2 regions of the Enterobacter adelaidei genome follow, and region 2 is predicted to be linked to the other one. Evidence: predicted binding sites of a transcription regulator. Region 2 holds the regulator's gene; the other holds the start of a gene.
What was found. Region 2 encodes Fur, which represses iron uptake genes when iron is present. Its sites were predicted from a motif close to ATAATAATGAGAACNACTATCAA; they were not measured.
Positions count from the first base shown of each region.

Region 1: bfd (bacterioferritin-associated ferredoxin) is a predicted target of Fur. The motif match lies at 1,837-1,859, and genes of this name have one in related genera.

Region 1 is NZ_CP154353.1:4,232,372-4,244,116, forward strand. Features, by position in the region: gene rpsJ (30S ribosomal protein S10) at 1-221, opposite strand, end outside; gene AAHF05_RS20645 (A24 family peptidase) at 602-1,075, shown strand; gene bfr (bacterioferritin) at 1,059-1,535, opposite strand; gene bfd (bacterioferritin-associated ferredoxin) at 1,608-1,802, opposite strand; gene tuf (elongation factor Tu) at 1,982-3,166, opposite strand; gene fusA (elongation factor G) at 3,236-5,350, opposite strand; gene rpsG (30S ribosomal protein S7) at 5,446-5,916, opposite strand; gene rpsL (30S ribosomal protein S12) at 6,013-6,387, opposite strand; gene tusB (sulfurtransferase complex subunit TusB) at 6,512-6,799, opposite strand; gene tusC (sulfurtransferase complex subunit TusC) at 6,807-7,166, opposite strand; gene tusD (sulfurtransferase complex subunit TusD) at 7,166-7,552, opposite strand; gene AAHF05_RS20695 (transcriptional regulator) at 7,552-8,274, opposite strand; gene fkpA (FKBP-type peptidyl-prolyl cis-trans isomerase) at 8,442-9,260, opposite strand; gene AAHF05_RS20705 (protein SlyX) at 9,499-9,717, shown strand; gene slyD (peptidylprolyl isomerase) at 9,769-10,359, opposite strand; gene AAHF05_RS20715 (YheV family putative zinc ribbon protein) at 10,454-10,654, opposite strand; gene kefB (glutathione-regulated potassium-efflux system protein KefB) at 10,668-11,745, opposite strand, start outside.
Region 2 is NZ_CP154353.1:1,239,124-1,250,868, reverse strand. Features, by position in the region: gene speF (ornithine decarboxylase SpeF) at 1-661, shown strand, start outside; gene potE (putrescine-ornithine antiporter) at 658-1,971, shown strand; gene pgm (phosphoglucomutase (alpha-D-glucose-1,6-bisphosphate-dependent)) at 2,006-3,646, opposite strand; gene seqA (replication initiation negative regulator SeqA) at 3,671-4,219, opposite strand; gene ybfF (esterase) at 4,403-5,176, shown strand; gene ybfE (LexA regulated protein) at 5,305-5,592, shown strand; gene fldA (flavodoxin FldA) at 5,748-6,278, shown strand; gene fur (ferric iron uptake transcriptional regulator) at 6,567-7,013, shown strand; gene chiQ (ChiQ/YbfN family lipoprotein) at 7,121-7,450, opposite strand; gene chiP (chitoporin) at 7,466-8,863, opposite strand; gene glnS (glutamine--tRNA ligase) at 9,312-10,979, opposite strand; gene nagE (N-acetylglucosamine-specific PTS transporter subunit IIBC) at 11,149-11,745, opposite strand, start outside.

The DNA.
Region 1 (11,745 bases), 1.6 Mb from region 2:
ACCAGACGCTTGTGAGTGCGGATTTCGTACTGATCACGCGCGTCTTTGTTAACGTGCGGGGAGATCAGAACGGTGAAGCGCTCTTTGCGGGTCGGCAGCGGGATCGGACCACGGACTTGCGCACCAGTGCGCTTAGCAGTCTCGACGATTTCCGCGGTTGATTGATCGATCAGACGATGATCAAACGCTTTAAGGCGGATACGGATTCTTTGGTTCTGCATGAGACCAGAGCTCCAATTATTTTATAAACGAAAATGATTACTCCTCAAACCCATTACGATTGATGGGAGAGTGTAACCGTTCTTACGTAGCTCCCCAATTGGGAGCATTGTTGAGTAACAAAATGAGCTACTCTGGTTCTGATTGAACCCGCCGTCAATTACGACAAGCCCGCGCATTATACGTAAATCTGGGCAAGACGCAAGTGCCGTTTAGAAATTAAGCGCCAAAGCCGCCGCGTGCGTAAAGGCGCGCAACTTTTTATGCAATGTATTCCTTGTCGAGTCTTTGTCTGGAGCCGCTACGCAATTACTGCTTTTGTGCATTGCCGGTTAAGCCTGTTGCAGCGAGTATGCGCTCAAACCCCTTTGAGGCCTTTTCGATGTTAACCACCCTCCCCTTTTTGCTGATCTATTTTTCGCTGACTGCCTTTCTTGTCCACGCTGATATTCGCTATGGACTGCTTCCCGATAAGTTTCTCTGTCCGCTGCTATGGGTTGGCCTGCTCTTTCAGCTTTGTATCCATCCTGATTTTTTGGCGAGTGCGGTGGTGGGGGCAATGGCAGGATATTTGGGCTTTGCCGTTATTTACTGGGGCTATCGATTTATCTGCCGGCATGAAGGGATGGGATATGGCGATGTTAAATACCTTTCTGCGCTTGGTGCCTGGCATGGTTGGTGCGTGCTGCCGACCCTGGCATTACTCGCTGCGCTTATGGCATTACTTAGCATTCTTGTTTTTTCATTACTCACCTCTGATAAAGAGGCAATAAAAAACCCGCTGCCTTTTGGGCCATTTCTGGCAGCTGCGGGTTTATGCGTTGGCTGGAAGACGCTGGTTACTCTTCCACTTTAATCTGCGACTGAAGGTAGTTTTGCAGGCCAATCTTAGCGATGAGATCCAGCTCAGTTTCCAGCCAGTCGATATGACCCTCTTCGTCGGCCAGAATCTGGATCATCATGTCGCGGCTGACGTAATCATGGACGCTATCCGCATAGGCAATGGCTTCACGGAGATCTTTGGCGCCTTCAAGTTCTAGCCTGAGGTCAGAACGCAGCATCTCTTCGACATCTTCTCCGATGCCCAGCTTTCCGAGATCCTGCAGGTTTGGAATGCCTTCAAGGAATAAAATACGCTCGATATATTTATCAGCGTGCTTCATTTCATCGATCGATTCATGGTACTCAACGTCGTTCAGACGTTTAAGCCCCCAGTTTTTGAACATTCTCGCGTGAAGAAAGTACTGGTTAATCGCGACAAGCTCATTTCCCAATAATTTATTGAGATAACTTATGATTTTAACATCACCTTTCATTATATAGTCCCTCCGCTTCCACTCATTGAAGCGTAGATCGGGCTACAGGGATGTCAAAAAAAAGATGGGCGCTTACGCGATCTCTTTGTATTCCGGGATCTGCATCAGTTCATCCTGCATGATCTCTCGCGCAGCACGTACACATTTACCGCATTGATTTCCCACCGGAACAAATTTGCGAAGCTGCTGGAATGACTGAGGCTGAAACTGACGAACGGCCTGACGTATTTTCTTGTCGCTTACACCATTACATAAACAAACGTACATAGAGACTCCCGTTCAAATTATGCGCAAAGTGTAAGTGAGAATGGTTATGATTACAATAGCACAAACGCCACAATACGGGGCGGGAGCAGGCAAAAAATGCGAAATTTTGTGACAGTGCATGAATGGCAGAAAACAAAAAAGGACGCCGAAGCGTCCTTTTTTTATTCGGGGATAATTAATTAGCCCAGAACTTTAGCAACAACGCCCGCGCCAACGGTACGGCCGCCTTCACGGATTGCGAAACGCAGACCGTCGTCCATCGCGATTGGGTGGATCAGAGTCACAACCATCTTGATGTTGTCGCCTGGCATTACCATCTCTACGCCTTCTGGCAGTTCGATGGTACCGGTCACGTCAGTAGTACGGAAGTAGAACTGTGGACGGTAGCCTTTGAAGAACGGAGTATGACGGCCGCCTTCGTCTTTGGACAGAATGTACACTTCAGATTCGAACTTGGTGTGTGGCTTGATTGAGCCTGGCTTCGCCAGAACCTGACCACGTTCGATTTCTTCACGTTTGATACCACGCAGCAGAACACCAACGTTCTCACCAGCACGGCCTTCGTCCAGCAGTTTGCGGAACATTTCAACGCCAGTACAGGTAGACTTCGCAGTCTCTTTGATACCAACGATTTCAACTTCTTCACCAACTTTGATGATACCGCGCTCTACACGACCGGTAACAACGGTACCACGACCGGAGATGGAGAATACGTCTTCGATTGGCAGCAGGAATGGCTTGTCAATCGCACGCTCTGGTTCTGGGATGTAAGAATCCAGGAAGCCAGCCAGTTCGATGATTTTCGCTTCCCACTCAGCTTCGCCTTCCAGCGCTTTCAGAGCAGAACCACGAACGATTGGGGTATCGTCACCTGGGAAATCGTACTGAGACAGCAGTTCACGAACTTCCATCTCTACCAGTTCCAGCAGCTCTTCGTCATCAACCATGTCGCACTTGTTCAGGAACACGATGATGTAAGGAACGCCTACCTGACGACCCAGCAGGATGTGCTCACGGGTCTGAGGCATTGGGCCGTCAGTCGCAGCAACAACCAGGATCGCGCCGTCCATCTGCGCAGCACCGGTGATCATGTTTTTAACATAGTCGGCGTGGCCTGGGCAGTCTACGTGTGCGTAGTGGCGAGTCGGGGTGTCGTACTCAACGTGAGAGGTGTTGATGGTGATACCACGAGCTTTTTCTTCTGGTGCGTTATCGATCTGGTCGAATGCGCGAGCAGAACCACCGTAGGTTTTTGCCAGAACGGTAGTGATTGCAGCGGTCAGCGTTGTTTTACCATGGTCAACGTGGCCGATAGTACCGACGTTAACGTGCGGTTTTGTACGTTCAAATTTTTCTTTAGACACGGCTATATTCCTTACTATAGTGCTCTCCCCTTTGGAGAGAGCACGGGACTTAGGTTTTAATCCTGTGGATTACTTACCACGGGCTTCAATAACGGCCTGAGCAACGTTGTTAGGCGCATCATCATACTTCAGGAATTCCATGGTGTATGATGCACGACCTTTGGTCAGAGAACGCAGCTGAGTTGCATATCCGAACATTTCAGACAGTGGAACTTCAGCGTGGATCTTAACGCCAGTTACTTCGGATTCCTGACCACGCAGCATACCGCGACGACGGCTCAAGTCACCGATAACGTCACCGGTGTTCTCTTCAGGAGTTTCTACTTCAACCTTCATGATTGGCTCAAGCAGAACTGGTTTTGCTTTCTTAAAGCCTTCTTTAAAGGCAATAGACGCAGCCAGTTTAAACGCCAGTTCAGAGGAGTCAACGTCGTGGTAAGAACCGAAGTGCAGACGGATACCCATGTCAACAACCGGATAGCCAGCCAGAGGGCCCGCTTTCAGCTGTTCCTGGATGCCTTTATCAACGGCTGGGATGTATTCACCAGGAATTACACCACCTTTGATGTCGTTGATGAACTCGTAACCTTTCGGGTTAGAGCCCGGCTCCAGTGGGTACATGTCGATCACAACGTGACCGTACTGACCGCGACCACCAGACTGCTTAGCGTGTTTACCTTCAACATCGGTAACTTTCGCGCGAATCGCTTCGCGGTAAGCAACCTGAGGTTTACCCACGTTCGCTTCAACGTTGAATTCACGCTTCATACGGTCAACGATGATGTCCAGGTGCAGTTCACCCATACCAGCGATGATGGTCTGGTTAGATTCTTCATCAGTCCATACGCGGAATGATGGGTCTTCTTTCGCCAGACGGCCCAGAGCCAGACCCATTTTTTCCTGGTCAGCTTTGGTTTTTGGTTCAACTGCGATGGAGATTACCGGCTCAGGGAATTCCATACGCTCCAGAATGATTGGGTGATCTGGGTCACACAGGGTGTCACCAGTGGTCACGTCTTTCAGACCGATAGCTGCAGCGATGTCGCCCGCACGAACTTCTTTGATCTCTTCACGTTTGTTAGCGTGCATCTGTACGATACGGCCAAAACGTTCACGCGCCGCTTTCACGGAGTTCAGGATGGTGTCACCGGAGTTAACCACACCAGAGTAAACGCGGAAGAAGGTCAGGTTACCCACGAATGGGTCGGTAGCAATTTTGAACGCCAGTGCAGAGAATGGCTCTTCGTCGCTTGCGTGACGCTCAGCCGGAGTATCTTTACCGTCGTCCAGGATGCCGTTGATCGCAGGAACGTCAACCGGGGATGGCAGGTAGTCAACTACCGCATCCAGCATCGCCTGCACACCTTTGTTCTTGAACGCAGAACCACAGGTTACCAGGATGATTTCGTTGTTCAGAACACGCTGACGCAGAGCTTTTTTGATCTCTTCTTCAGTCAGTTCTTCACCACCCAGGTATTTCTCCATCAGCTCTTCAGAAGCTTCAGCAGCGGATTCGATCAGGTTCTGGTGCCATTCGTCAGCCAGGTCCTGCATTTCAGCCGGGATATCTTCGTATTCGAAGGTAACGCCCTGGTCTGCATCGTTCCAGTTGATGGCTTTCATTTTCACCAGGTCGATTACGCCGGTGAAACCTTCTTCAGCACCAATTGCCAGCTGCAGCGGAACAGGGTTCGCGCCCAGACGGGTTTTGATCTGACCAACAACTTTCAGGAAGTTAGCACCCATACGGTCCATTTTGTTAACGAACGCGATGCGTGGAACTTTATATTTGTTCGCCTGACGCCATACGGTTTCAGACTGTGGCTGAACACCACCAACTGCGCAATAAACCATTACCGCGCCGTCAAGAACACGCATGGAACGTTCTACTTCGATGGTGAAGTCAACGTGCCCTGGGGTGTCGATGATGTTTACGCGATGCGGTTCGTACTGCTTAGCCATACCTGACCAGAATGCAGTAGTCGCTGCGGAGGTGATAGTAATACCACGCTCCTGCTCCTGTTCCATCCAGTCCATGGTGGCAGCGCCGTCATGAACTTCACCGATTTTATGGTTTACACCGGTGTAGAACAGAATACGTTCGGTAGTAGTGGTTTTACCGGCGTCGATGTGCGCACTGATACCGATGTTACGGTAGCGTGCGATGGGTGTTGTACGAGCCATTTGATTCCTCGTTATATCTTTAGGCGTTCAGTTAAGTTACCCAGAGCGGGCGGCTTCTCTGAAGCGCCCGCCTGGTGACTAATACTCCGAAGGGATTACCAACGGTAGTGTGCGAACGCCTTGTTGGCTTCTGCCATACGGTGAACGTCTTCACGTTTCTTAACTGCAGTACCTTTGTTGTCTGCAGCATCAGAAAGTTCGTTCGCCAGACGCAGAGCCATGGATTTATCACCGCGTTTACGAGCAGCTTCAACGATCCAACGCATTGCCAGAGCATTACGACGAACCGGACGAACTTCAACTGGAACCTGATAAGTAGAACCACCAACGCGGCGGGACTTAACTTCTACAGTCGGGCGAACGTTGTCGAGAGCGACTTCGAAAGCTTCCAGTTCATTTTTACCAGAACGCTGAGCCAGGGTCTCAAGCGCGCTGTATACGATTGCTTCTGCAGTAGATTTTTTACCATCTACCATCAGGATATTTACAAATTTTGCCAGCAGTTCTGATCCGAATTTCGGATCTGGAAGAATTTTACGCTGACCAATGACGCGACGACGTGGCATGGGAATACTCCGTTGTTAATTCAGGATTGTCCAAAACTCAAAGAGTTTAGTGTGACATTAAGATAAATCAGTTTGGCCTTACTTAACGGAGAACCATTAAGCCTTAGGACGCTTCACGCCGTACTTGGAGCGAGCCTGCTTACGGTCTTTAACACCTGAGCAGTCCAGCGCACCACGAACGGTGTGGTAACGAACACCCGGAAGGTCTTTAACACGACCGCCACGGATCAGGATCACGGAGTGTTCCTGCAGATTGTGACCTTCACCACCGATGTAGGAAGTCACTTCGAAACCGTTAGTCAAACGCACACGGCATACTTTACGCAGTGCGGAGTTTGGTTTTTTAGGAGTGGTGGTATATACACGAGTACATACGCCACGTTTCTGCGGGCAGGCTTCCAGCGCAGGCACGTTGCTTTTCGCAACTTTGCGTGCACGTGGTTTGCGTACCAGCTGGTTAACTGTTGCCATTAAATAGCTCCTGGTTTTAGCTTTTGCTTCGTAAACACGTAATAAATCGACCTCATACAATATGAGGACGCGAAATTTTAGGGCTACGTCGAAAAGGTGTCAAGAAATATACAGCGATCTCAAATCACCAGTTCATTTGACTGGCATGCTTCACAGTAAGATTGACGAAATCAGTATAGCCAACCACGTCAATTTTGGCTGAAATTTGACCAGAAAGACCCCGCGCATCCAGATCGTCTTTCAGCGCAAAGACTGTTATGGGGGCATTCGTGAGAATTTCAACGAAACGACTGCCTTCCAGTGCGGCAAGTACGCCATCCTGAATCAGCAGCAGGTCATCACCTTCGCGCAGCATACTCAGTAACGCGTCGATATCACATTGCCACGGTGAATGGCTCAGAGTATGGAGCATGGCAGCCTCAGAAAGTCAGAACGGTGTCGTAGTGGGAAAGGTGCTCGCGCAGTGCGGTGGAAGACAAGCACGTCACATCCAGCACGAAAGGCGTTGCCTCGTTTAAACCACGCGCGGCCAGAGAGTCGGCACAGACATAGAACGTTTCTATATCGTACAGCGGTAACACTTTGAACGTCGCGATGTAATCGCGCGCCAGAATGGTTTGCGGCTGTTGCCCCGCCAGAAGCTGGAACACCCCATCTCCCAAAAAAAAGACGCCAATATCTTCGCTCAATGCTGATGTCGCGAGCAACGCATCCAGCCCTTCTCTGCCAGACGCACTACCGTGCGGCGCTGAAGAAAAAACAAACGCGATACGCTTCATCAGAATTGCACCACTCTGTCGCAGGTTAATGCTGCCTGTGCCAGTGCACCCAGACCACTCAACGAAAAACCGGGCTGCAAGTTAGAACCCGATAAACCCAGGCGCTCAGCTTCGGTTGCATCAGTCACGCCGCGGCGCAGGGCCGCCGCCACGCAGATATGCAGTTCTACGCCCTGCTTTTCGTTTAATGCCTGCCATGCGCGCACCAGATCAAACTCATCACTCGCCGGTGACGTAAACTGGTTCGCGTTATATACCCCTTCCCGATAAAAGAAGACGCTCGCCAGTTCATGTCCGGCCGCCAGTAGCGCATGCGCAAACTGCAACGCACTGCTGGCCTGCTGAGTACCGTACGCCGGGCCTGTCACCATTAACGCAAAACGCATTACTTGTCTTGCCCCAGGAAATCACCGCTCTTGAACTGGCGAATATAGAGGTAAACCGTGTGCTTGGAGATATTCAGACGATCGGCAACCTGGTTGATGGCGTCTTTAATATCAAAAATCCCTTTCTCATAGAGATTCAGCACTATCTGGCGATTCTTGGCGTTGTTCGATACGTTGCGGTCGGCGTTCACCTCTTCAATGGTGAACTCAAGCGTCTGAGTCACAAGATCTTCAACAGAAGAGGCAAAGTTAACGGAAGAGCCAACATCTGGCGTTTCTGGTGGAATAAAGGTGCTCATGATTTGCGAGAATGGCACATCAAGGTTCATGTTGATGCACAGCAATCCAATCACACGATGCTCGCGGTTTCGAATCGCGATGGTTTCTGATTTCATCAGCACGCCACTTTTGGCGCGGGTGAAATAGCATTTGGAGACGCTGCTGTCCGCGCCGGTCATGTCATGCAACATACGCAATGCAAGGTCGGTGATTGGCGAACCAATTTTACGGCCAGTATGCTCACCATTAGCAATGCGGATGGCGGAACACTTCAGATCTTGCAGGGAGTGCAATACGATTTCGCAGTGGGAGCCAATGAGCATCGCTAACCCGTCCACCACCGCTTCATACGATTTCAGAATATCGAAGTCGGTCTGGTCAAAAGGACGTTGATCCAGCAAATCAAGTTCACTGGTTTCGTTGGTTAAAAGCGACCTGGACATGAAAAAAACACTCCTTTTCAGGAGCCTGTCGTTAGGTTTTCAGGGCAGGCTCATTATCTACACGGACAACTAAATTAATACAGCGGGTATAACGCTTTCCAGTGTTAATTATATCTGCCCCATAATAAAAAAACCGCCGCCTTAAAGGCGGCGGTTTATTTTCAGGATTACTTCTTAGCAGAAGCGGCTTTATCGTCAGCCGGTGCGTCTGCTTTAGCGTCCGCTTTCGGTGCCGGTTTGATATCCAGCAGCTCTACGTCAAAGACCAGTGTAGAGTTTGCAGGGATACCCGGGACGCCAGTTTTGCCGTACGCCAGATCTGGTGGGATAACCATCTTGATCTTGCCGCCTTTCTTGATGTTTTTCAGGCCCTCAGTCCAGCCAGGGATCACACCATCCAGACGGAAGGAGAGCGGCTCACCGCGGGTGTAAGAGTTATCGAACTCTTTACCGTCGATCAGCGTACCTTTGTAGTTCACGACTACAGTGTCGCTGTCTTTAGGTGCATCGCCGGTGCCTTCTTTCTCAACTTTGTACACCAGGCCAGTAGAGGAGGTTTTCACACCTTTCTCTTTAGCAAAGGTATCGCGATAGGCTTTGCCTTTGGCTTCGTTTTCTTTAGCGTCCGCGTCCATCTTAGTCTGAGCGGCACCTTTCACACGCGCTTCGAACGCCTGCAGAGTCTGTTCGATCTCCTGGTCAGACAGCTTGCTCTTATCAGCAAATGCGTCCTGAACACCCGCGATCAGCTGAGCTTTATCCAGTTTGATGCCCAGTTTCTCTTGTTCTTTCAGAGAGTTTTCCATGTAACGACCCAGAGATGCGCCGAGTGCGTAGGCAGATTTCTGGTCGTCATTTTTGAACGCCGCTTTGCTGTCTGCAGTGGCAGCAGGCTTCGCAGCAGTATCAGCAGCGAATGACAGTGGCGCGTTCAGCGCAACAGCCATCGTCGTCGCCAGCAGCGTTACTTTAAACAGTGATTTCATCCATATCTCCAGGGCCTGGGGACTCTCACCCCAGCGTTAAACGTAAATGAGTTACGTACTATAAAACGTTGCGGAAGAAATCTACAGACAGACACTTCCAATTCTCGCCACTTTTCAGACTATTTTTGTTTAAATAAGTTTCCTGCCAAAGGGATGCAGACTGTACTTCAGGATAAACTCAGTTAAACTGCGCCGCCGCTGGGCCATTATGGTGAATCTGAAATAAACGAGGTGAATGATGAAGGATACAACAATAGAAGCGAGAATGGCTGAGCTGGAAAGCCGCCTGGCTTTTCAGGACATCACCATCGAAGAGCTAAACCAGACCGTGACTGCACATGAACTCGAAATGGCAAAACTGCGGGATCATATGCGCCTGCTGACAGAAAAGCTGAAGGCCACGCAGCCGTCGAATATTGCCTCTCAGTCAGAAGAGACGCCACCACCTCATTATTGAGGCGTAAAAAAAGCGGGATAATCCCGCTTTTTTATTTTCCGCATGGCGGAATTAGTGGCAACCGCAGCCACCGTTACCGCAACCACCTTTACCGTGGTCGTGACCATGGTCGTGATCGTGGCCGTGACCACCACAGCAGCCGTCGTGGCCGTGATCGTGGTCATGGTCGTGACCGTGCGCACCGTGAACGTGGCCATGAGCCAGCTCTTCTTCGGTTGCTTCACGGATCGCAACAACTTCTACGTTGAACTTCAGGTTCTGACCAGCCAGCATGTGGTTACCGTCAACCACAACGTGGTCGTCTTCCACTTCAGTGATTTCGACAGGAACCGGACCCTGGTCGGTTTCCGCCAGGAAGCGCATGCCAACCTGCAGTTCGTCAACGCCCATGAACACGTCTTTAGGAACGCGCTGAACCAGGTTGTCATCATACTGACCGTAAGCATCGTTCGCGCCTACAGCAACATCAAATTTGTCGCCAACTTCATGACCTTCCAGCGCGTTTTCCAGGCCGGAAATCAGGGAACCGTGACCATGCAGGTAGTCAAGCGGCGCACTCACCGGAGACTCATCAACCAACACACCGTCTTCTGTACGTACCTGATAGGCCAGGCTGACCACCAGGTCTTTTGCTACTTTCATGATATCTCCTGAGCGTGGGAAAATTGCTGGCGCAGATTGTAGCGGAAATCTGCACCTGTGTACCCTTTAGCTTAAAAAAACTCAGGACATATCGCTAGTCCGGATGAAAAATCCCGATCACTTGCTCTTCTTTGCGAACGTGATCGCGGGCCTCTTTATCAGCCTCACGCATCTGGTGACCGCACTTAACACACTCAACAACATCAATATTATTTTCCCGCCACATCGCCAGAGTATCTTGCGCCTGGCAGGTCGGGCATTTTGCACCCGCAATAAAGCGTTTACGTACAGCCATCTTTCGTTACCCTTTATTCAAATTCATCCCAGCCATCAAGCTGGCGTCGTTCCAGTTGCATCTCTCGCTGGAAAATCTCCTCCAGCTCGCGACGCGCTTCCCGCACGCGTGAGATCTGCGCGGTATCCGTATGTACCGGCATCAGCTCACGCAGCATTCGCATATCCAGCCGGCGGAAGTGCATTTGCGCACGCTGCGCCTGATGTGGATGCATACCGAGCGAGATCAACGCCTTGCGTCCCAGCTCCAGCGCACTGGAGAACGTCTCACGGGAGAAGTGTTTCACACCCGCCTGCAACAGTTCGTGAGCTTCAACACGTCCCCGCGCACGCGCCAGAATATGCAGATGCGGGAAATGCTGCTGACACAGCTCCACCAGCTTCATCGTGTCTTCCGGATCGTTACAGGTAATCACGATGGACTCTGCCGCTTCCGCCCCAGCCGAACGCAGCAGCTCAAGCTGGGTCGCATCGCCGTAGTAAACCTTGTAGCCATATTTGCGCATCAGATTAACCGCGCTGATATCACGCTCCAGCACCGTAATGCGCATTTTGTTCGCCATCAGCAAACGTCCGATAACCTGTCCGAAACGGCCAAAGCCCACCACAATCACCTGCGGCTTATCGTCTTCCACCCACGGCGCTTCGTCTTCATCGTCCGTCGGGTTCAGGCGGCGTGACAAAAGTTTATCCACCAGCTTCATCAGCAGCGGCGTGGTCATCATGGACAGCGTGACCGTCACCAGCAGAAGTGCCATCTGATCGTCTTTAAACAGCTTCTGGGAGGAGGCGGTAGAAAACAGTACAAACGCAAACTCGCCCCCCTGGCTTAATACGCTGGCAAACTGCATGCGTTCCGAACTGCGCAAGCCATAAATGCGCGCCATGACGTAGAGCACCAGTGTTTTCACTGCCACCAGGATGGCAACGCTCACCACCACCCACAGCAGATGGGTATAAAGAACGCCCAGATTCAGTGCCATACCCACCGAAATAAAGAACAACCCTAACAGCAGCCCTTTGAAGGGATCGATGGCAATTTCCAGCTCGTGACGGTATTCACTTTCCGCCAGGAGCACCCCGGCGATAAAG
Region 2 (11,745 bases):
CGGGGTACCTGCCACAATCCTTGCCAACTTCCTGCGTGAAAACGGCATTGTGCCGGAGAAATGCGACCTCAACTCGATCCTGTTCCTCCTCACCCCTGCGGAGGATATGGGCAAGCTGCAACAACTGGTAGCACAGCTGGTGCGCTTCGAAAAACTGCTCGAGAGCGATGTTCCGCTGAAAGACGTCCTGCCTTCTCTTTACAAACAACATCCTGAGCGTTACGCAGATTACACCCTGCGCCAGATTTGCCAGGAGATGCATGACCTGTATGCCCGTCACAACGTGAAACAGCTGCAAAAAGAGATGTTCCGCAAATCCCACTTCCCACGCGTGATGATGAATCCACAAGATGCGAACTACGCCTATCTGCGCGGTGAAGTTGAACTGGTGTCCCTGCGCGACGCGGAAGGTCGCATCGCTGCCGAAGGCGCACTCCCTTATCCACCAGGAGTGTTGTGTGTTGTCCCAGGGGAAGTCTGGGGCGGTTCCGTACTGCGCTACTTTGCCGCACTGGAAGAAGGCATCAACCTTCTGCCTGGCTTCGCACCGGAACTGCAGGGCGTGTATGTCGAGGAGTGTGAAGGGCGCAAAGAGGTTCGCTGCAACGTCATCAAACAACCCACCGCTCAGCCTGCACTGCTGAAAGGAGAGAAATTATGAGTAAATCCAACAAAATGGGCGTGGTGCAGCTGACCATCCTTACCATGGTTAACATGATGGGGTCAGGGATCATCATGCTGCCGACCAAGCTTGCAGAAGTGGGAACCATTTCGATTATCTCCTGGCTGGTGACCGCCGTAGGGTCAATGGCACTGGCATGGGCCTTTGCCAAATGCGGGATGTTCAGCCGCAAGTCAGGCGGGATGGGGGGCTATGCAGAATACGCCTTTGGTAAGTCAGGCAACTTTATGGCCAACTATACCTATGGTGTGTCATTGCTGATCGCCAACGTGGCGATTGCCATTTCCGCCGTGGGTTACGGTACGGAGCTGTTTGGTGCCACGCTGAGCCCGGTACAAATTGGGCTGGCGACCATCGGTGTGCTGTGGATCTGCACCGTGGCTAACTTTGGCGGCGCGCGTATCACCGGACAGCTCAGCAGCATCACCGTCTGGGGCGTGATTATCCCGGTTGTTGGCCTGTGCATCATCGGCTGGTTCTGGTTCAGCCCGACCTTGTACGCGAACTCCTGGAACCCTCACCATGTACCGTTCTTTACCGCAGTGGGTTCTTCCATTGCCATGACGCTTTGGGCCTTCCTCGGTCTGGAATCTGCCTGCGCGAATGCGGAAGTGGTTGAGAACCCTGAGAAGAACGTGCCGATTGCAGTCCTCGGCGGAACGCTGGGCGCGGCGGTGATCTATATCGTCTCGACTAACGTGATTGCCGGGATTGTGCCAAACATGGATCTGGCTAACTCTACGGCGCCGTTTGGTCTGGCCTTTGCGCAGATGTTCACGCCAGAAGTCGGGAAAGTGATCATGGGCCTGATGGTGATGTCCTGCTGCGGTTCACTCCTCGGCTGGCAGTTCACCATCGCTCAGGTCTTTAAATCCTCGGCTGACGAAGGGTACTTCCCGAAAATCTTCTCCCGCGTCACCAAAGCGGATGCACCGGTGCAGGGCATGCTGGCGATTGTCATCTTCCAGAGTGGATTATCGCTGATGACCATTAGCCCGTCGCTGAACAGCCAGTTCAACGTGCTGGTTAACCTGGCGGTCGTGACGAACATCATTCCGTATATTCTGTCGATGGCGGCGCTGGTGATTATTCAGAAGGTGGCGAAGGTGGATCCACGCAAAGCGCGGGCAGCCAATATCGTGGCGCTGATTGGGGCAATCTACAGCTTCTATGCGCTCTACTCATCCGGCCAGGAAGCAATGCTTTACGGCGCAATGGTCACCTTTATGGGCTGGACGCTGTACGGTCTGGTGTCACCACGGTTCGAGTTAAAGAATAAGCACAGCTAAAAAAAAGGGAGCCATTCGGCTCCCTTTTTCATTCTTACGCGTTTTTCAACACTTCACTGACAATCTCTACCGCTTCTTTCTCAATCTGCTGACGATGTTCAGCGCCGAGGAAGCTTTCGCAATAGATCTTGTACGCATCTTCGGTACCGGATGGACGCGCGGCAAACCAGCCGTTTTCAGTCATCACTTTCAGGCCGCCAATAGAGGCTCCATTACCCGGTGCAGCCGTCAGGCGTGCAGTGATCGGGTCGCCAGCCAGCGTGCTCGCACTGACCATCTCCGGAGAGAGTTTGGACAGGGCGGCTTTCTGAGCTGAAGTCGCCGATGCCTGAATACGGTTATAGCTTGGTGCACCAAAGCGTGCAGCCAGCTCATTGTAGTGTTCCTGCGGGTTTTTACCGGTGACAGCGGTAATTTCCGCCGCCAGCAGGCACATAATGATGCCGTCTTTATCGGTTGACCATGGCGTGCCGTCGAAACGCAGGAAAGATGCCCCGGCGCTCTCTTCACCGCCAAAGCCGAAGCTGCCGTCGTGCAGACCGTCAACGAACCATTTGAAGCCCACCGGCACTTCCACCAGCTTGCGGCCCAGCGCGTCGACAACACGGTCGATCATCGCAGAGGAGACCAGCGTTTTGCCCACAGCAACCTCTTTGCCCCACTGCGGACGGTGCTGGAACAGGTAGTTAATCGCTACCGCCAGGTAATGGTTCGGGTTCATCAGCCCTGCCGGGGTGACGATACCATGACGGTCGTAATCCGGGTCGTTGGCAAATGCCAGATCGAATTTGTCGCGCAGCGCCAGCAGGCCCGCCATCGCACATTCAGAGGAGCAGTCCATACGGATTGCGCCGTCTTTATCCAGGTGCATAAAGCGGAAGGTCTGATCGACGTGATCGTTCACGATGGTCAGATCCAGCTTGTAATGCTCAGCAATGCGTTTCCAGTATTCAATACCGGAGCCACCGAGCGGATCCACACCCAGCTTCAGACCAGCTTTCTGAATCGCCGCCATGTCGACGATATCCGCCAGTCCTTCAATAAACGGCTGTACCAGATCCAGCTCTTTCACATGACCAGATGCCATCGCAGCATCCAGAGAAATACGCTTCACACCTTTCAGGCCATCGGCTAACAGGGCGTTAGCACGATCTTCCACCACTTTGGTGACGTTAGTATCAGCCGGGCCGCCATTAGGTGGGTTGTATTTGATACCACCATCTTCCGGCGGGTTGTGGGATGGCGTGATAACGATCCCGTCAGCCAGCGCGCCCCCTTTCTTGTTGTGCACAAGAATGGCGTTAGACACCGCAGGCGTTGGCGTGAATCCGTTATTCTCCTGAATAATCACATCAACGCCGTTTGCGGCCAGCACTTCCAGGACAGAAATGAATGCCGGCTCAGACAAAGCATGGGTATCTTTTCCCACATAGCATGGACCAGTAACGCCATTTTTGGCGCGCTCTTCCGCAATGGCCTGAGCAATGGCCAGAATGTGCGGTTCGTTAAAGCTATGGCGCGCCGCGCTACCGCGGTGACCAGATGTACCAAACTTCACGGCGTGTTCTGCATTGCCCACAACCGGCTTCAGAACGTAATACTGCGCGGTCAGCTGAGCGACATTAATCAAATCGCTTTGTTGTGCAGGTTGGCCTGCACGGCTGTGATTTGCCATTACCGGGTCCTTCTGATGCAAGGGTTAAATTGTACCGCAAACCTTTTCAATCAATTCCGCCGGGAACTGCATAGACTGCATGATGTGTTCAATCATGCTGCACTTGCGGCCCGTATTGGTATTGGTGATCACCCAGTACGGAGTGCCAGGGACATGTTTGGGTTTGGTTTGATTGCCATTTTGCAGCAGCGTTTGCTCGTCACCCGCGAAATAGACGCGAGTACGACCGTGCAGCGACTCGGTCGCTTCAGCAAACGCTTTGTTATCCAGTGAGTAGAGTGTAGACAGCACCAGCATAAAGCGGTTAACCGCCTTTTTTTGCTCCGCATATTCATCGGACAGCAGCAGCTCGCGCATCGCCCGTACTTTATCTTTTGCCGGTGTCACGGCAGGTTTTGCTTGTGCAACAACGCTCTGCTGAGACACGACATCTTTGGTAACTGGGGTGACAGGCTGTGAAGCGGCGGAAATTTTAAGCATGCGCCGTAAAATGTCGGACGCACTCTCCCCGATATGCCGCGTCTGGCTGGCAATATACTGATAGAGTTCGTCATCAACTTCGATTGTTTTCATCTTAATCCAGTGCGATATCTTATCTGAATACAAGTCATTGGGATTATAAGGTCAAATCCCAACAGCGGATAGCGTCAAACCAGGTTGGCGGCAAAAGTCAGATTAAACTGGAACCTTGCAGCCGGGCGGCAGAATGGTCAACATGATACCCTAACCTGACATACGTAAAAAAAGAACTTTGCCATGAAATTGAATACCCGAGCGCAAACTGCACAATCGCCGAACAATAATTCTCCCATCGTACTGGTTCACGGACTTTTTGGCAGCCTGGATAACCTGGGCGTGCTGGCGCGCGATCTGGTTAGCGATCACGACATTTTGCAAGTCGACATGCGCAATCACGGTCTTTCAGGGCGCTCAGAAGAGATGACCTACGCGGCAATGGCGCAGGATCTGCTGGATACGCTGGATGCCAACAACCTGCAAAAGGTCACCCTCATCGGGCATTCAATGGGCGGGAAAGCGGTGATGGCCCTGACGGCGCTCGCACCTGAGAGAATTCAGGGTCTGGTGGTAATCGATGTTGCTCCGGTGGATTACGACGTTCGACGCCATGACGAAATTTTCGCGGCGATCAACGCGGTAACAGAGGCTGGTGCCACAACGCGTCAACAAGCGGCTGCCGTCATGCGTGAGCATCTTGATGAAGAAGGTGTCGTGCAGTTCCTGCTGAAGTCATTTGTTGACGGACAATGGCGTTTTAACGTGCCGGTGCTCTGGGAGCAGTACAACAATATCGTAGGCTGGGAAACGGTACCTGTTTGGCCGCATCCTACCCTCTTTATCCGTGGCGGTAACTCGCCTTACGTCACCGACGCGTACCGCGACGCATTGCTGGCGCAATTCCCGCAGGCTCGTGCTCATGTTATCGCCGGGGCCGGACACTGGGTTCACGCGGAAAAACCTGACGCCGTATTGCGCGCCATTCGCCGCTATCTTGCTGATACTGCAAATTGATTAAAAAGAGAGCGACTGGAAGGCTGCAGGCTTCCAGTCGTTGGCGTGCCGTTTTTGGTGATGTATGATGGCGCGCTTATCGCCCGGGCATTAGCAGGGCGGCGTGTTTCCCCCGAAGTCTCAGAATCATGGCCAAAGAACAAACGGACCGTACGACACTAGATCTGTTCGCGAATGAGCGTCGCCCGGGACGACCGAAAACGAATCCGCTTTCGCGCGATGAACAGCTGCGTATCAATAAACGCAATCAGCTTAAACGCGATAAAAATCGTGGGCTTAAGCGTGTCGAACTGAAGCTCAACGCCGACGCCGTCGATGCGCTTAACGAGCTGGCTGACGCGCGAAATATTAGCCGCAGCGAACTCATTGAAGAGATGTTGCTCGTCCAGCTTGAGACGTTACGCAGCCAGGCATAAGTCTGAAAATCCCCTTTATCGCCCTTTTCATGTAGCACAGAGTGCAGTCCTGCGCGATAGCTGTTTCCGCAGGGTTGCCAGTTCTGCTATTATTGCCCTTATCCGTGGCCGAATTGCGCCACCATACTATTAAGTTTCAAGAGGTTATTTTACTCATGGCAATCATCGGCATTTTCTTCGGCAGTGATACCGGCAATACCGAAAATATCGCAAAAAACATTCAAAAACAGCTCGGTAAAGACGTTGCTGATGTGCATGACATCGCCAAGAGCAGCAAAGAAGATCTCGAAGGCTATGACATTCTGCTGCTAGGTATTCCAACCTGGTACTACGGTGAAGCCCAGTGTGACTGGGATGATTTCTTCCCGACGCTGGAAGAAGTTGATTTCAACGGCAAGCTGGTTGCCCTTTTTGGCTGTGGCGATCAGGAAGACTACGCAGAATATTTCTGTGATGCGCTGGGTACCATCCGCGACATCATTGAGCCAAATGGCGCGGTTATCGTAGGCCACTGGCCAACGGCGGGTTACCACTTCGAAGCCTCTAAAGGCCTGGCTGATGACGATCATTTCGTGGGTCTGGCCATCGACGAAGACCGCCAGCCTGAACTGACCGCAGAGCGTGTTGAGAAGTGGGTTAAGCAGATCCGTGAAGAACTGCACCTGGATGATATTCTGAACGCCTGATTTTTATCGTGGCGCAACTGCGGTTGCGCCACGCCCCAGGTCAAACCGATTAAATTAATTGCTACAATCTTTTAACTTTTTCGCCCAGACCTGTACAATGTCTCCCTGAAAAATGTGGTTTCCATTGAGCAAGTTTGTTGGTGATACCCCATTTTTATAAGCATATTTTGCCTGAGACTTGCTGTTTTCATTTAGACATGGCAGTTCTATAATGAGACGCATTATCCAAGGTGCATTTTCTGTCACTTCCTACAGAAGTGAATCGTTTAGCAACAGGACAGATTCCGCATGACTGACAACAATACCGCATTAAAGAAGGCTGGCCTGAAAGTTACGCTTCCTCGGTTAAAAATCCTTGAAGTGCTTCAGGGTCCAGACAATCACCATGTCAGTGCGGAAGACCTTTATAAACGTCTTATTGACATGGGCGAAGAAATTGGGCTCGCTACCGTCTATCGCGTGCTGAACCAGTTTGATGACGCGGGCATTGTTACCCGTCATAATTTCGAAGGCGGTAAATCTGTATTCGAACTGACCCAGCAACAGCACCACGATCACCTGATCTGCCTCGACTGTGGCAAGGTCATTGAATTTAGCGATGACTCCATCGAAGCGCGCCAGCGTGAAATCGCGGCTCGTCATGGCATCCGCCTGACCAACCACAGCCTGTACCTGTATGGTCACTGTGCTGAAGGTGATTGCCGCGAAGACGATCACGCGCACGACGCTAAATAACTCAAGCTTTCATACTCTGAGCCAGCCGCGAGGTTGGCTTTTTTTTGCCTGTTATTTGACGCAAAAAAGCCCGGTAGCGTTGTGCTACCGGGCATGATGACAGAGAATTATTTGCTGTTGTTACTGCGAATCTCTTTCCAGATCTGGTCGCAACGCTTCGCCACTTCCTGATCGTTTCCGGTTTTACGTGCCTGAATACAGGCCTGGTAATCCATCACGCGAACGTTTTCCTGTGTGGCGAACTGCTCATGTGCCTTCTCTTTCTTCAGCACATTCAGCACGCTCTGACAGGCTTCGATCTTCTCCGGTGAACCTTCCGCTGTGTTAATGCAGGCGCTATACGCCTCTTTAAGACGCGAGTCCTCTTTCGGTGCCTGCTCCTGCGCACACCCCGCCAGCCCCGCAGCCAGCAACGCGACGATTACGATGTTTTTCATCATGTTCTGTCTCCATTAGAAGATAGTGAACGGAGCGATAACCATGAATTTCACGTCACGCTCATCCTGGAAGATGTTGCCGTAACCGCCTGCGTAGCTCGGAATGTCGGAGTGGTTGTCGTACTGGGTGAAGTGCAGTTTGAACATCGTGCCTTTCGCGCGGCCGTCCTGCAGGGTGTAGATAGCATCCAGGCTGTAAGAAGACTCTTTCAGGCGATAGTTTGGATCGTAGTAAGCGTCCGGTGTAGCCATATCTGCAGGTTTTGCATCCCAGGCATAAGCGTAAGATGCACCCACCGCCCAGCCTGGCAGGTTCCAGTTTTTCAGATCATACATCGCACCGAAGAACACCGCTTTTTCGCCGTCGGCGTTGAAGTCAGAGCGGTTATCCCACCAGATATCAAGACGACCGTTAGACGATGCATAGGTTGGGGTCATACGCTGCAGGAAGTACCCCTGCTGCCCTTCCGCTTTCACCCACGTGCCTTCCAGACGCAAATCAACCTGTCCGACTTTGTAGCCGAAGGTGAGAGCCTGCAACCACGCGGTGCCGTCATAGATATCATTGACGCCACCATTACTGACTTTGTCGCGCGTACCGTAGAACTGGTAGCTGGTGCTCAGCGGGCTACCCGCGATATCAAATTTATAGCTGGCCTTGGCAAAGTACTGATCGATGTAACCTTGAGCCTGGCCAAATGCCGCCTCAAGTACCAGGTCGTTTTTAAAGTCGTATTTAGCACCCAGTGAATGGAGATAATCTACTTTGGTTTTCTTATCGTTCTGGTAGAACTTGTCCATTTCAATGTGCCATGGTGCTTTGTACTCGTTGGTCCACATATAGGAGAAGCTCAACGCACCTGCATCACCGTAATCAAAGTTGGCACCCGCTTCCGCGCCCTGGTAAGTACCCGGCATAAAGCTCCAGTGTGGTGCTAACAATGTCTGACCGGTTGGCTGAATATAACCACCGCGCGCCCATACCGGGCCGTATTTGAATTTCGCTGCTGCCTTATACAGGCTGATACCGCTTTTATCTCCGGACCAGTCTTCTTTATAGGCTTTATTACTGGAGGAGAATGCGATTTCGTTCGGGTGGGCGCTGTCGCCGTTTTCCGCCATTTCAATTGCCGTGAATGCAGCAATATCCAGACCGAACATATCGGCAGCATAACCAGACTGGAAATCCAGATTGGCGTTCCAGGTGGAGTGAGAAAGGTTGGTTTTGTATTTGTCTTCAGTGACGTCTTTACGGTCACGTTCACGCTGCCAGTAGTAAATCCCCCCCGTGAGGGTTGAATCATCAATAAAACCTGCTGCCTTCGCCTCTGGTGCAATCACCAGGCCCGACATTGCTGTCACACCGGCAATAGCCAGCGCCAGCGCACTACGTTTGCCACTGAACGTACGCATAGATTATTCCTCTTTGACGAATTAAAACGCCTTAAACGGCGAAAAATATAAAAGACCTAATGGTCAGGGGTAGTTAGAAATACCCTCGAATTAACTACCGCCTTTAGGTTATTTTTCGCGACGCGAATTATCAATGCTTTTCAGCGAGCAAAAGTCAGGATTATGACGAAGTGCACATAATTGGTAGTGATTTGTAACATCTGTGCCAATGCGAGGATTTACAGGGAATAACGCGTATTTTGAGGGAGTGCCGACCGTTTATTCTGTGTATTTTTTGTCCTTAAGGCTATTCGTAAATATTAAAACTTTTTTTGAGTAAAATAAGTAGCACCTCATTGACCTGAATTTCGCACATACCTTATTTGAGCTGCGCGTTAATGGCCTGATCGTTAAATAAAAAAACGCCGCTTATCGCGGCGTTTGTCTCTCATTGACCAGAACTGCAATATTATTCGCCGATCTTAGCCCAGGTGTCACGCAGGCCAACGGTACGGTTAAACACCGGTTTTTCCGCCGTGCTGTAACGGCTATCCAGGCAGAAGTAACCTTCGCGTTCGAACTGGAACGCTTTACCTGCTTCGGCCGCTTTTAAAGACGGCTCGGCATAACCCTGTTTAATTACCAGAGATTCCGGGTTGATCGTCGCCAGGAAGTCTTCGGCAGCACCAGGGTTAGGGACACTGAACAGACGATCGTACAGGCGAATTTCAACAGGCAGCGCGTGTGCAGCGCTTACCCAATGGATAACGCCTTTCACTTTACGGCCATCAGCCGGATCTTTGCTCAGGGTTTCAGCATCATAAGAACAGAAGATGGTGGTGATATTGCCTTCAGCATCTTTCTCTACGCGCTCAGCCTTGATGACGTAAGCATTACGCAGACGCACCTCTTTACCCAATACCAGACGCTTGTACTGCTTGTTCGCTTCTTCGCGGAAGTCAGCACGATCGATCCAGATTTCAGCGCTGAACGGTACGTCGCGGCTACCCATTTCCGGTTTATTCGGATGGTTAGGCATGGACACCAGCTCACTTTCACCCTGCGGGTAGTTTTCGATAACCAGTTTCACTGGATCGATGACTGCCATTGCGCGCGGTGCGTTTTCGTTGAGATCTTCACGAATGCAGGATTCCAGAGACGCCATTTCAATGGTGTTATCCTGCTTAGTCACACCGATGCGTTTGCAGAACTCACGAATAGAAGCGGCGGTGTAACCACGACGACGCAGACCAGAGATAGTCGGCATACGCGGATCGTCCCAGCCTTCAACGTGCTTGTCGGTCACCAGCAGGTTCAGCTTACGCTTGGACATCACGGTGTATTCCAGATTCAGACGAGAGAACTCGTACTGACGTGGATGCACAGGGATAGTGATGTTATCCAGTACCCAGTCGTACAGACGACGGTTGTCCTGGAACTCCAGCGTACACAGAGAGTGAGTAATGCCTTCCAGCGCATCGCTGATGCAGTGGGTGAAGTCGTACATCGGGTAGATGCACCACTTGTTACCCGTCTGGTGGTGTTCCGCAAACTTAATGCGGTACAGCACCGGGTCACGCATCACGATGAACGGAGATGCCATGTCAATTTTGGCACGCAGACAGGCTTTGCCTTCTTCGAAGCCACCGGCACGCATTTTTTCAAACAGCGCCAGGTTCTCTTCCACGCCGCGATCGCGGTACGGGCTGTTTTTGCCCGGCGCGGTCAGCGAGCCGCGGTATTCACGGATCTCATCGGCAGACAGCTCGTCGACGTACGCCAGACCTTTGTTAATCAGCTCTACCGCATAGGCATACAGCTGACCAAAATAGTCAGAGGAGTAGCAGATGTCGCCAGACCAGTTAAAGCCCAGCCATTGCACGTCGTTCTTGATGGACTCAACGTATTCGATGTCTTCTTTTACTGGGTTGGTGTCATCGAAACGCAGGTTGCACTGCCCCTGGTAGTCCTGAGCAATGCCAAAGTTCAGGCAGATAGATTTCGCGTGACCAATATGCAGGTAACCGTTCGGCTCCGGCGGGAAACGCGTATGAATTGTGGTGTGCTTACCACTGGCCAGATCTTCATCGATGATCTGACGAATAAAGTTACTCGGGCGGGCTTCTGCCTCACTCATCGTGGATTCCTCAAAGCGTAAACAACGTATAACGGCATATGATCTTATAAGCCGGACGTAGTGACAACCCTTAAAACGGCTCTGAAGAAAATAATGGGGGCATTTGCTGCAAAAAAAAGCGGCGAGGGATATCCCCCGCCGCTTAAGGCATGACTCTACTCAGGAGCGATTACTTGCCTTTAATCTCATACAGTGGCGTTTGACCCGCAACCACTTGACCTTTCGCCTGAATGACCAGGCCACTAAAGTCATCAATGTTGCTGCAAACGACCGGACTAATCATTGAGCGCGCGTTGGCGTTCAGGAAGTCCAGATCCATTTCCAGGATTGGCTGCCCTGCGACGACTTCAGCACCCTCTTCCACCAGGCGAGTAAAGCCCTGGCCGTTCAGCGCAACGGTATCAATACCCATGTGGACAACGATCTCAGCACCATTTTCGGTTTCGAGGCAAAACGCATGGTTGGTATTGAAGATTTTTACGATGGTACCGGCTGCTGGTGACACCACGGTTTTTTCCGTTGGTTTTACCGCAACACCGTCACCGACCGCTTTGCTGGCGAAGGCTTCGTCAGGCACCTGCTCAATGGCAACGACTTCACCCGTCACTGGGGAAACCAGTGCGGCAATCGTTTTAGCATTTGGTACTGCCTGCGGTTTTGCGGCAGCTGGCGCAGCGGCTGGAGCTGCAGACGTTTCCGCTGCGGCTACCGGACCTGTCGTTTTCATGGCATTGGCAATTTTTTCCGCCACGAACCCAACGATAAT